One region of the Roseateles sp. GW823-FHT07B05 genome, then DNA from elsewhere that is predicted to be linked to it. Evidence: predicted binding sites of a transcription regulator. Region 1 holds the regulator's gene; each other region holds the start of a gene.
What was found. The regulator LexA, encoded in region 1, represses DNA repair genes until DNA is damaged. The targets are predictions, from matches to a motif close to ACTGTATNNNNATACAGT.
Positions count from the first base shown of each region.

Region 2: the regulator LexA is predicted to act here: its motif matches at 2,026-2,043, upstream of imuA (translesion DNA synthesis-associated protein ImuA).
Region 3: the regulator LexA is predicted to act here: its motif matches at 1,951-1,968, upstream of recA (recombinase RecA).

Region 1 is NZ_JBXAGX010000015.1:42-4,195, forward strand. It holds gene AC1Q7O_RS23315 (pyocin activator PrtN family protein) at 84-359, shown strand; gene AC1Q7O_RS23320 (hypothetical protein) at 1,019-1,291, shown strand; gene lexA (transcriptional repressor LexA) at 1,647-2,315, opposite strand; gene AC1Q7O_RS23330 (asparaginase) at 2,398-3,315, shown strand; gene AC1Q7O_RS23335 (esterase-like activity of phytase family protein) at 3,316-4,154, opposite strand, start outside.
Region 2 is NZ_JBXAGX010000017.1:70,406-74,559, reverse strand. It holds gene AC1Q7O_RS24665 (Y-family DNA polymerase) at 1-1,161, opposite strand, end outside; gene imuA (translesion DNA synthesis-associated protein ImuA) at 1,085-1,978, opposite strand; gene AC1Q7O_RS24655 (SOS response-associated peptidase family protein) at 2,172-3,137, shown strand; partial or broken gene AC1Q7O_RS24650 (IS30 family transposase) at 3,289-3,444, opposite strand; gene AC1Q7O_RS24645 (helix-turn-helix domain-containing protein) at 3,629-3,886, opposite strand.
Region 3 is NZ_JBXAGX010000003.1:64,095-68,248, reverse strand. It holds gene AC1Q7O_RS08465 (sensor histidine kinase) at 1-1,005, opposite strand, end outside; gene AC1Q7O_RS08460 (response regulator) at 1,095-1,766, opposite strand; gene recA (recombinase RecA) at 2,005-3,048, shown strand; gene AC1Q7O_RS08450 (regulatory protein RecX) at 3,073-3,594, shown strand; gene AC1Q7O_RS08445 (DUF2889 domain-containing protein) at 3,771-4,154, shown strand, end outside.

The sequences.
Region 1 (4,154 bases):
GATCAACCCGGAAGGCAGACCTTAATCAGCGTAGCCCTAGACTGCCCTCGCGGATCGACGTTGCGCAACGCGAAGGGTCAGACATGAATACGGCGTTCCTCCTGATGGCCCAATACGACGGTCGGGCGGTCATCCCCGTCGACGTTGTCGCGCGGGACTACTTCCCGCACCTGAGTGCCGACAAGTTCCTCAGGAAGGCAGCCCTCGGCGAGATCAGGTTGCCCGTGGTGCGCATCGACCCTGGCACTCAGAAGAGCGCAAAGGGCGTCCACCTGGCTGACTTGGCCCAGTACATCGACGACCGTCGCGCCGCAGCGATCAAGGAGGCTGCGCAGCTGGCCTGCGCCGCACGCTCCTAGCGCCGCAGCAATAGGCCGATGACGCTCTGCCGCTTGGCCACTGCCGACGATGCCAAACGCGCGGCCAATAGGTGAGCCGCGCTGACCAACGCCACACGGGCATTAATCTACATTCGCGCGATTGTTTCGGCGGGGTCGGCGTGTTCGGCCGAAACGCCAAGTGCGCAGCGCAGCAGTGACCCGGCATGGCCAAAGTGAACAGGAGTAGACGAAACGGCGTGAATCAGGCAATCAGGCGCCGTTTTGTCCCCGCCTGTTTTCTAGCGGGGACAATAGGCGGGGACAATATCTCTCTTTTGAATCAATGGCTTGCAGAGCTTGTCCCCGTGTCCCCGCTGTCCCCGCGACTTTTGCAGCGGGCGGGCGATGTAGGTCTGAAGTCGCGCCGCGCCGCCTGTGGATAACTTGCGCGCACAATCTACATTGTGCGAAATAGCGGCGGGGTTAGAAGTGCTGCATTTGTGAGCATCGGCCGCGATGCCAATAGGCATGCGGGTTGCGAGCCGGTGGGGGTGTGGACAACACCTCTGCGCGAATGTCGACAACCGGCGTTATGTTAAATAAATGTAGATTAATCTGCTGTTTGATCTACTTTGAGTGATGCGCTACGCTGCTTGCAGCGTAGCGGTTGAAGCCCCAAGCGGGCAGGAAGGAAAGCGATGACACCGGAGCAGTTCGACACCGGCCTAGAGGAGCTGGGCTGGAAGGCGGTTGACTTCACCCGCCGCACGGGTCTCGTCCCCAACACGGCCTGGCGCTGGCGCAAGGGGCTGACGCCCATCCCTGAGTGGGTGCCGCAGTACCTCGCCGCGCTGCTTGAGCTGAAGTTGCTGCGGGCGACGCTGGACCTGGAGCGGCTTCACGGCGTGCTCGCATCGGTGGCGCGGCCGATGGGTGCTGAGCCGGCGCAGACTGGGGACGCGGACGCCTGATTTCGAGTCAGGTGCACGCGGCATGCGCGGGAGTCGCTTGGCAGAGTTACCCGGTTTCCAGCGCGCCAAGTTACCCGGTTTGGGCCAGTTACCCGGAAAGTTACCCGGTTGACCGCACGCCAGTGGGCGGCCCGCTCGATGCCCAGGAATCACAATCCTGGCACACCTGAAGTGCCCTGCAGCGAGGTCACGCGGCGCACTGACCGGGTAACTTTCCGGGTAACTCGTCAAGGCCATCAAGTGAAAACCCAATAGCCATGCGGGTTTGCGGGCAGGGTTCAAGTGACCCCGGCCCACCCAAAACGAAAGGCCCGTGTCGGTGACACGGGCCTTTTTCATTTCCATCGAACCGGGGTCAATTGAACCCTTGTCCACGAATCAGTCCGACGGCCAGGCCCTCGATGCTGAAATGCTCGTCCTCGCTGACGAGGATGGGCTGGAAATCGGCGTTCTCGGGCAGGAGTTCGATGCCCGCAGGCCCGCGCTTGAAGCGCTTCACGGTCACTTCCTCGCCGACGCGGGCGACGACGACCTGGCCGTTGCGGGCCTCCTTGGCGGACTGCACCGCCAGCAGGTCGCCGTCGAGGATGCCGATGTCTCGCATGCTCATGCCCTTGACCTTGAGCAGGTAGTCGGGCTTCTTGGCGAACAGGCTGGGCTCGACGGTGTAGGTCTGCTCGACATGCTCCTGCGCCAGGATGGGCGCGCCGGCGGCGACGCGGCCGATCAGCGGCAGCGTCAGCTGCGACAGGCTGGGGATGGGCAGGCTGAACTGGCGGGCGCGGTTGACGGCGCTGAGCGTGTCGGACTTGAGCCGGATGCCGCGGGACGTGCCGCCTACCAGTTCCAGCATGCCCTTGCGGGCCAGCGCCTGCAGATGCTCCTCGGCGGCGTTGGCGGACTTGAAGCCCAGCTCGGCGGCGATTTCGGCGCGCGTGGGCGGGGAGCCGGTGCTCTCGATCGCGTGGCGGACCAGGTCGAAGATCTGCTGCTGGCGGGCGGTAAGCTTGGGTTGGTCTTGCACGGGCGGCCTTTTTGTTGGGCTGGTTGTGTATCCAGTATCTGTATTTTTATCCAGGAATCGAAAATTGCAAACCCTTGAGCCCTTGATCGTCATTCTCGGCACGGGCGGCACCATCGCCGGTACCGCGCAGAGCGCCGCGGATGGCGTGGGCTACACGGCGGCGCAGCTGCGTGTGGAGGACTTGCTGGCCGCCGTGCCGACGCTGGCCGGGCGACGGCTGGAGGCGCACCAGGTGGCGCAGCTGGACAGCAAGGACATGGACATCGCCACCTGGCAGGCGCTGGCCGCCGCGGTGCAGGCGCAGCTGGACCGGCCCGACGTGGGCGGCATCGTCATCACCCACGGCACGGACACGCTGGAGGAAACCGCTTACCTGCTGCACCGCGTGCTGGCGCCCGCCAAACCGGTGGTGCTGACGGCGGCCATGCGGCCGGCGACGGCGCTGGTGCCGGACGGGCCGCAGAACCTTGCGGATGCCGTGCAAGTGGCGGCCACGCCGGGCGCTGCGGGCGTCGTCGTGGCGTTCGCAGGGCGTGTGCATGACGCGCTGCAGGTGCGCAAGACGCACAGCTACCGCGTCGATGCGTTCGAGTCGACGGACGGCGCGCTGGTGGCGCGCGTGGAGGAGGGCACCGTGCGCGTGCTGGGCCGCTGGCCCGCGGGCGAGGCGCTGGGCCTGGTGCGCATCGCCGTGCCGGCGGCGGACTGGCCGCGCGTGGACATCGTGCTGAACCACGCCGGCGCGGACGGCCGCATCGTGCGGGCGCTGCTGGCGGCGGGCGTGGACGGCATCGTGGCCGCCGGCACCGGCAACGGCACGCTGGCCCGACCGTTGGAGGCGGCGCTGCGCGACGCGCAGGCTGCCGGTGTGCGCGTGCTGCGCAGCACGCGCTGCGATGCCGGGCCGGTGATGGACCTGCCCGGCCTGCTGCCGTCGGCCGGCGCGCTGAGCCCGGTCAAGGCCCGCATCGAGCTGATGCTGGCCTTGCTGGCGCGCTGATCAGGCGCGGCGCTGGCGGCGGGCCCAAGCCAGCACGCCCAGGCCGGCCAGCAGCATCGCGTAGGTCTCGGGCTCGGGCACCGGCGCCGTGTAGCCGGCGATGTCGGCCGTGTAGCTGTGAAGCACGCCGGGCAGCAGCTGGTAGGCGCTGGTCAGCGTGGCGCCCAGCGAGGTGGCGGTGGAGAAGCAGCCGGTCGTCACGCCCACGGGGCATTGGATGGACGAGGCGAACGGGTCCGCCTTGGTCACGTCCAGGTAGACGTCGAACTGCGTGCCGGTGCCGTTCTGCGTGACGCTGTAGTCGTTGTCGGTGCCGGCCAGGATGACGTACTTGCCGTTGGCCAGCTGCGGGCCGATGGCCAGGCCTTCCCACTTCTCGGGCGACTTGTTGCCCAGCGCGGCCAGCGTGTTGGCGTCCAGGTCCATGACCTTGGCACCCTTGGCGGCGGCGATGACACCGGCCGGCAGCGCGCCGCTGGCGGGCAGGTTGAGGCCGGACACGTCGGTGGCGGTGCTCAGGTCCACCTCGAAGACGTTCTTGTCGGGGCTGGCCACCGTGGCGCCGATGCCGATGCCGCGGTTGTTGCGCTCCAGCACGAGGAAGCGGTTGGCGTCGATGGCCACCAACGCCGAGATGCCGCGGCCCTGGCCCGAGCTGTTGAGCTGGTAGGCGTACTGGCCGACGGCCTCGCCGGTGGCGGTGTCGTACTTGACGATGCGGGTGTACTGGCCGCGCGTGCCGGAGGCGGCGTCGTAGCCGTCGGTGACGGTGCCGTTCTGCAGCATCGCGAACGCGTAGCGGCCGTCGGGCGTGATGGCCAGCGCTTCCAGGCCGCGGT
Region 2 (4,154 bases), on a different contig from region 1:
GTCCGGGCCGACCAGCAGCGTCAACGGGCCCTCGTAGTACGGACGGTCGTGGATGACGGCCAGCTCCAGGGGCTTTTCCAGCACGTAGGTCGGCTCCGGCTGCTCCGGGACAGGCGCCGGTGTGCTCCGCCTCTGCTTGGCCAGCGGGGTCCAGTGGGTCATCCACTCCATGCGGTGGTCGTCGATGAGCACCGGTTGCAGCACGCTTTGTGGACCCAGGCGGGCGGCGATGCGTTCGAGCACGAGATACAGCGATTCGCCCGCGCCCAGGCTCTCCGGCAGCAGCGATGCACTCCGCTCGCTGAGGGCCTGGACGCCGATGGCGTCGATCTGCAGTTCCCCGACCGGGGCGAGCAGTTCCAGCTTCGCCAGGTGCTCGGCCAGCAGCCTCACGAAGTGCTCCAGGTCCCGCAGCGCCTCGGCGGAGCGGATGCTTACCTCGCCGCCGTCGCCGGCGTCCTTCGCGCGCAAGGAGTCGTGGATCCAGCGCAGTCGAAACCCGAGCGCACCTGCATGTCGAGCGGCCAGCCAGCCGCACATCTGCATGAGCAAGGGCCGGGCGTACATCAGCAACGCAGGCGCATGGTCCTCGCGCGCAGGCAGCTCGATGCGAGCCGAGAAGTCCTCGGGGATGTCCTCGTACCTGAATACCTCGGCTCGCTGCCCGTACACCTGGTCCATCGCGGCGAGCAGAGCGGCGCCGAAGCGGCGGCTGACCTGGGCGCGCGGCAGGCGGCGCAGTTCACCGAGCAGGGTGATGCCGGCGCAGGACAGCGGCTGCGCATGGATAACCGCGGCGGTCAGGGCGGCCAGCGGCAACTCGTCCAGGACCGGTTGCAGCAGCCGGCGCCCGAGGTCGAGCACGCCGCACCGCGCCATCACCAGCGCGGCCATCGCCGTGGGCGCCCATCCGATGCCCACGACGCCCAGATCGGGCGCCTCGGCACTGACCCGCTGCTTCAGAGCGTCCAGCCCCTTGAACAGCCGAAGGCTGGACTCCACTTCCATCGCCACCGCGCAGCCCTCCATCACGGCCACGCGGGGCGTGAACTGCAGGGACCACAGCACCAGGCCGCGCAGGTCGTCAGAGGCTGGCGACGCGGTCGAGGACTTGTCGGGCGAGATGGCCGGGATCGAGGTGAGCAGAACGACCCACAACAACGTGGTTCTCCTTGGTGGGCCTGAGCGCGCTGGGCAGGCGCGTGCGGGGGGTCAGGACGTGCTCGATGCCGCCCGGCACGGAACTCAGCTGCAGCGGCACCTCCTGGGCCGGTCCCTTGCGCTTGATGACTTGCACCTCGATCTGCCAGTCCGTCAGCGGTCGGGCCACCATGCGAAGCGGCGCGGGCGACGGGTCATGGCGTGCGACCAATGGCCGGCAGATGAAGACGAGCCCTTCGCAGGCCTGCGCCAGCACCTGCAGGCGTCTGAGCTGCTCCGGCCGGGCCTGAGGCATCCAGGTCACGACAGCGGCCGCGGCATTGGCCCGCAGCAGCTGTTCCGTTGCCCACAGCCTCTGCGAGGGCGTGTTGGCCACCACCCAGCTCAGCTGCTGCTCCTCGACGCCGAGGTGCCGCAGACCTGGCAGGTGAAGCGGCTTGGGCGGGCCGACGACGACGACGGCGCGGCCCCCCTTGAGCAGCGGGCGAAGCGACGGGCCGATGAGACGCCACTCCAGCACCGAAGGCTGCGGCTGCAGGATCTCGATCAGGCACCCACAGGGCCAGCCGCCCTCAGGGATCTGCGCATCCAGGGCGGAGAAGCCGGTACTGACGGCCGATGTCCGGGCATTGCCCAGTTGATCCGCGCGCCAGACGGCGTCCATCAAGTCGCCGGGCAGCCCGCAGGCCGCCCCGGCGACGTTCTGTGCAGGCGACGCCAGCACGACGGGCTCGGCGGCCGCATCGCGCGTTTCACAGGCAACAGAAGGGCTCTGCAGCGGGGACAGCAAGTCCCGCTGCACGGGGTGGGCAGACATGGGGTTGGAGCGTCAGGGGCGTCAGCGCGGTCAGGTTTGTTGAAGACACTGTTTATTTATACAGTACACCACGCGACGATGCGAGTCCAGCAGGCGGTCCGTCGATCGAGGGGAGGGCTGTCATCCGTCACGCACACCCGCATGCATCGATGTGCGATAACGGCGGCATCCCACGAGCAGGGACAGGTCACCCATGTGCTACTCAGCCCAGATTCGAGCCAACTACCGTGACTACGTCCGGATGTTCGGTGCGCACCTCAGCATGAAGGAGTTCGTGCGGCTCTTCTTCAATCGGCAGGAGGCCAAGCTGAAGATCCCGAAGGCGCTCGAGGCGGCGTTCGAGGGGGAGGCGAGCACGCCCGAGGAGCAGGAGATCAAACGTCTCGTCGAGGCCTTCAAGGCGGAGCGGGCCATGACGCTGGAGAAGGAACTGTTCACGCAGCGCAAACGCCTGGCCGATGCCGAGCGCATCGCTCAGACCAATCCCACGCCGGCCAAGACCGTGCTGGACAGCCTTCGTATCGCGCCCTCGAAGATCTCGAAGGCGCGGCTTGATCTGGAGGACCTGCGCCGAACGGATCTGCTCGACCGGGACTCGCGCATCTTCCCCGGCGTGTATGCGCCGGTGATGGTTGTCCGTGACGGCCAGCGCGTGGTGCTGCCGATGCGCTACCAGTGCCGGCCCGCCGGCCGGCCGGCGTCGTACGACATGGAGTACCCCGGTACCTACAACGCGCGTCGCGACAATCTGGAGCGGTTCTGGAAGGGGCAGTTTGGCTACACGCACGGCATCCTGCTGGTGGACACGTTCTACGAGAACGTCAAACGCCACGACATGGAGCATCGTCAGCTGGCGCCGGGTGAGAAGCCGGAGAACGTGATCCTTCAGTTCCGGCCCAATCCGCCGGAGCTCATGTACATCGCTTGCCTGTGGTCGCACTGGACCAAGGACGGCGAGCCGGACCTGCTGTCGTTTGCGGCCATCACCGATGAACCGCCGCCCGAGGTGCGTGATGCCGGCCACGATCGCATGATCATCCGCATCAAGCCTGAGCACGTGGACGCCTGGCTGAACCCCGATCCGAAGAACCTCAAGGCGCTATACGAGATCTTCGATGACCGGGCGCCGGCCTACTACGAGCATCGTCTCGCTGCGTAGCGCAGCGAAGGGGCATCAACTCATCGCATCGTCCCTTTTGGCGCCGCATTCCGCGCAAGGAAACGACAGATGTCGCTGGCGCCTACTTGAGGCGGCGGGTCCATGCCGGCTTGATGGCGGCCGCGTTGGTCAGCCGCTTGGCGCCGCTGGTCTCCATGTCGCCGCTTTCAGCAATGATTCGGTGAATCAAGGAGTGCCCTCGGTCGAAGAGCTTCCCAATCTCGTGCAGCGTCCGACCTTCTCGCCAGCGCTCCCACATCAGCGCCTTCTGGCTATCCGAGTAGTAAATGCGCGGTCGCTGCCTCATGTTCAACACTCCTTCGGCCGGGGCGGCCTCTAGTGTGTTGCGTCGACCGGTTGAATCCGCCAGTCATGCCGGCCACTGGGTCTGCGCCCTTGAGGTCGCCGCCCAACCCGGCCTACTGTGAGTGTTCTGGGACTGAGGCCACTCAGTGCCGACGGACGGCTCCCGGGTCAGTTTGCTGCGAGCCTCAACACTCCGGCGGCTTGAGGAGAAGCCACGGTTTGGTTTCCAGTGCAGACGCCAAACGCTGGATGTTGCCTAGCGATACGTTCCAGCGGGATCGTTCCACGGCAGAGACGTAGGTGCGGTCCAGCTCGCATTCCATCGCCAGATCCTCTTGAGACCAACCTTTCTCGACGCGCAGCAACCGAACGTTGTAGGCGAGGACCCCACGGACATCGTCGGCAGCTGGTAACTCCTTCGGCGGTTTGGGTCTCGCGGGCATGCTCCCAGCGTGATCATTTGCTACATTTGCATCTACGGAGTTTGCTTCTCATAGTTGGTAGGCTGCCTTGCGTTCTGCACGGTGGCTTGCATGACGCGTTGCAAATTCAGTCAACACCGCTTGGAGCGATAGATGGCCAACTGCATTCGGGAGCCTCGCCGGGGGTTGGGCGGCTCGCTATCCCGTCCGATGACGAGACGGCAGCCGTGTTCATTGCGCCCGAGCAGCGGGCGGACGGGTATCTGCCGCAGGACCGACGGGATCGCCG
Region 3 (4,154 bases), on a different contig from region 1:
AGCCAGGTTGACCGACTCCCGGCGCATGGCCTGCTCGGCATCCTCGGCCCGCGCCATCGACAGCAGCTGGTTGACCATGTGCGCGGCGCGTTCGCTGGCGCGTGCAATCTGCGCGAGCGAGCGCTTCAGCTCGTCGGGGTTGGAGCGGCCCGCATCGATCTCGCGCTGGACCAGCTCGGCCTGCGTGCGCAGCCCGGCCAGCGGCGTCTTCAGCTGATGGGCCGCGTCGGCCAGGAAGTGCTTCTGCCGGCTCATCGAGGAGTCCAGCCGCGCCAGCAAGTCGTTGATGGCCTGCACCAGCGGCGCCACCTCGTCCGGCACGCGCTGCTCGTCGATGGGCGACAGGTCCGAGCTCTCGCGCGAGCGGATGCGCCGCTGCAGCTCGTTCAGCGGCGAGATGCCGCGCGCCAGCGCCAGCCACACCAGCAGCACCGCCAGCGGCAGGATGACGAACTGCGGCAGGATGACGCCCTTGATGATCTCGTTGGTCAGCCGCGCGCGCTTGCCCAGCGTCTCGGCCACCTGCACCAGCATCGCCTTGCCCGGGCCGGCCTGCCCCTCCGGCGCCACCCACAGGTAGGCCACCCGCACCGCGTCCGTGCCCACCTCGTCGTCGCGGAAGTGCAGCTCCCACGGCACGGCGGGTGCATCGTCCGTGGGCACGGGCAGCGCCGCATCGCCGCTCAGCAGCTCGCCGCGCAGGCCCAGCACTTGATAGAACACAGTGTCCGACGCGTCCACGCGCAGCAGCGCCGCCGCCTCCGGCGCCAGCGCGTAGCGGTCGCGGCCCTTCTGCGGCGCCTCGGCGGCCGCCACCTGCTGGCCCAGGCTGCGCGCCATCTCGCCCAGCTCGCGGTCGTAGGGTCGGCTCGCAATGCCCTGCGCCACCAGCCACGTCAGCGCCACGCTGATCGGCCAGATCAGCAGCAGCGGCGCGAGCATCCAGTCCAGGATCTCGCCGAACAGCGAGCCCTGCTGCGGGCTGGCGCCTTCCTTGGTTGGCATTTACGCGGACCGCAGCGCTGGGCCGCTCCCGAGCAAGGTCCGACCCTCGCGGAGGGTCGACGGCCGTACCCGGCCGGCGGGGTGCGCCATCACGAATTGATCTTTTCGAGGCAGTAACCGAGCCCGCGCACGGTGGCGATGCGGATCGGGCCCTGCTCGATCTTCTTGCGCAGCCGGTGGATGTAGACCTCGATCGCGTTGTTCGAGACCTCCTCACCCCACTCGCACAGCCGCTCGACGAGCTGGTCCTTGCTGACCAGCCGCCCGGCGCGCTGCAGCAGCACCTCCAGCAGCGACAGCTCGCGCGCCGACAGCTCCAGCATCTGGTCGTTGATGTAGGCCACGCGGCCGGTCGCGTCGAACGTCAGCGGCCCGTGCTTGATGACGCTGCTGGCCGTGCCCAGGCCGCGGCGCGTCAGCGCGCGCACGCGCGCCTCCAGCTCCTGCAGCGAGAACGGCTTGGCCATGTAGTCGTCCGCGCCCAGGTCCAGGCCCTTGACGCGCTGCTCCACGCTGTCGGCCGCCGTCAGGATCAGCACCGGCATCGTCGAGCCGCGCGCGCGCAGCTTGCGCAGCACCTCCAGCCCGTGCAGCCGCGGCAGGCCCAGGTCCAGGATGACGAGGTCGAACTCATGCGTGGCAAGCGCCGTGTCGGCCTCGGTGCCGCTGCTCACGCGGTCCACCGCATACCCCGACGCGCGCAGCGCGCGCAGCAGGCCGTCCGCCAGCACTTGGTCGTCTTCCGCAATGAGGATGCGCATGGTTGTCTGTCTCCTGCGCCCGATGTTACGGGCCGACGCCGGCTGCCCTCTGCGCTGGCGCAACTCCGCAAACTGGCTCACGCCATGAGCTACCCAGCCCGTAGCATCCGATTCACAGACCCGATACCGGCGCTTTCAAGTCCCCTCGCGGGGGCCAGCTGTCCTCAAACCGCCGGACAAAACTACTGTACAAACGTACAGATTGACCCATAATCCACGCATTCACCTGGAGATTCGAATGGACGCCCCCGTCAAAGCCCTGAACACCGAAAAAGCCAAGGCCCTGCAGGCCGCCCTCTCGCAGATCGAGAAGCAGTTCGGCAAGGGCTCCATCATGCGTCTCGGTGAAGGCGAGGTGCTGGAGGACATCCAGGTCGTCTCTACCGGCTCGCTGGGGCTGGACATCGCGCTGGGCGTCGGTGGCCTGCCGCGCGGCCGCGTCATCGAGATCTACGGCCCCGAGTCCTCCGGCAAGACGACGCTGACGCTGCAGGTCATCGCCGAGATGCAAAAGCTCTCTGGCACCTGCGCCTTCATCGACGCCGAGCACGCGCTGGACATCCAGTACGCGCAAAAGCTGGGCGTCAACCTGACCGACCTGCTGATCAGCCAGCCCGACACCGGCGAGCAGGCGCTGGAAATCGTCGACGCACTGGTGCGCTCCGGCTCCGTGGACCTCATCGTCATCGACTCGGTCGCCGCGCTGACGCCCCGCGCCGAAATCGAAGGCGAGATGGGCGACCAGCTCCCCGGCCTGCAGGCCCGCCTGATGAGCCAGGCGCTGCGCAAGCTGACCGCCACGATCAAGAAGACCAACTGCACGGTCATCTTCATCAACCAGATCCGCATGAAGATCGGCGTCATGTTCGGCTCGCCCGAAACCACCACCGGCGGCAATGCGCTGAAGTTCTACGCCTCCGTGCGCCTGGACATCCGTCGCATCGGTTCGATCAAGAAGGGCGAAGAGGTCATCGGCTCCGAGACCAAGGTCAAGGTCGTCAAGAACAAGGTCAGCCCGCCGTTCAAGACCGCCGAATTCGACATCCTCTACGGCGAAGGCATCAGCCGCGAGGGCGAGATCGTCGACATGGGTGTGGTGCACAAGATCGTCGACAAGTCCGGTGCCTGGTACGCCTACAACGGCGAGAAGATCGGTCAGGGCAAGGACAACTCGCGCGAGTTCCTGCGCGAGAACCCGGACATCGCGCGCGAGATCGAGAACAAGATCCGCACGGCCGTCGGCGTCGCGCCGCTGGGCGCCGATGCGCCCGACGCAGCCTAAACCGCCGCGCCACGCCACCGGAGCATGGCCAGCCGCGGGCCGCTGTCGCTGAAAGCACGCGCCATCGGCCTGCTGGCCCAGCGCGAGCACAGCCGCACCGAGTTGCGGCGCAAGCTGCTGCGCATCGAGCAGCAGCGCGCGCAGCAGACCGTGACGTCGGCCGACGCCGACGGCGCGGATCACGAGACGCCGACCGAAGACGATGACCCCGAAGCGCGTTCGGCCGCCATCGATGCATTGCTCGACAGCCTCGCTGCCGACGGCTACCTGGACGAAACCCGCTTTGTCGAATCGCGGCTGCACGTGCGTGCCGGCCGCTTCGGCACCCAGCGCATCCAGCAGGAACTGGCCCGGCATGGGCTGAAGCTGGACGCCGACCAGCAGACCACGCTGCGTGAAACCGAGCTGGAACGCGCCCGCGAGGTCTGGCACAAGCGTTTTGGCGCCGAACCGCCGCGCGACGCGACGGCGCAGGCGCGGCAGACACGTTTCCTGCTGACACGCGGGTTTGCCCCCGATCTGGTGCGCCGCTTGCTGCGCGCCTGAAGGCCGCTTGACGGCGCACGCGGAGGCATTTTTCCCCTCCGTGCTACATTGCCGGCTGCCGCCAGCACGGCGGTTCACCCGGTTACACGCCTTCAGCTCCTTGGCAAAGCGGCCCTGCGAGTCGCTCCACCCGCTGTCCCCGGCACCGGCCGGGATTGTTTCGCCCGTTCCGTTTCATGCCCCCCGTCCAACCCTCCGTCACGCGCCGCCAGCTACACCGCCGCGCCCTCGATGTGCAGGTGTTCGCGCGTGAAGACGGCCTGTTCGACGTCGAAGCAAGCCTCATCGACACCAAGTCGCATGACGTGCCGCTGGCCGGCGAGACGCGCCGCGCGGGCGACCCCATCCACGAGATGCACCTGCATCTGACCGTCGACGCGACGCTGGCCATCACGGCCGCCACGTCGGAGACCCGGTGGATGCCGTACGCCGGCGCCTGCAACGAGCACGGCGACGCCTACGCCCGCCTGGTCGGCCTGAACCTGATGAAAGGCTTCCGTCAGGCCGTCCAGGAACGATTGGGCGGCACGCGCGGCTGCACCCACCTGACCGAACTCTGC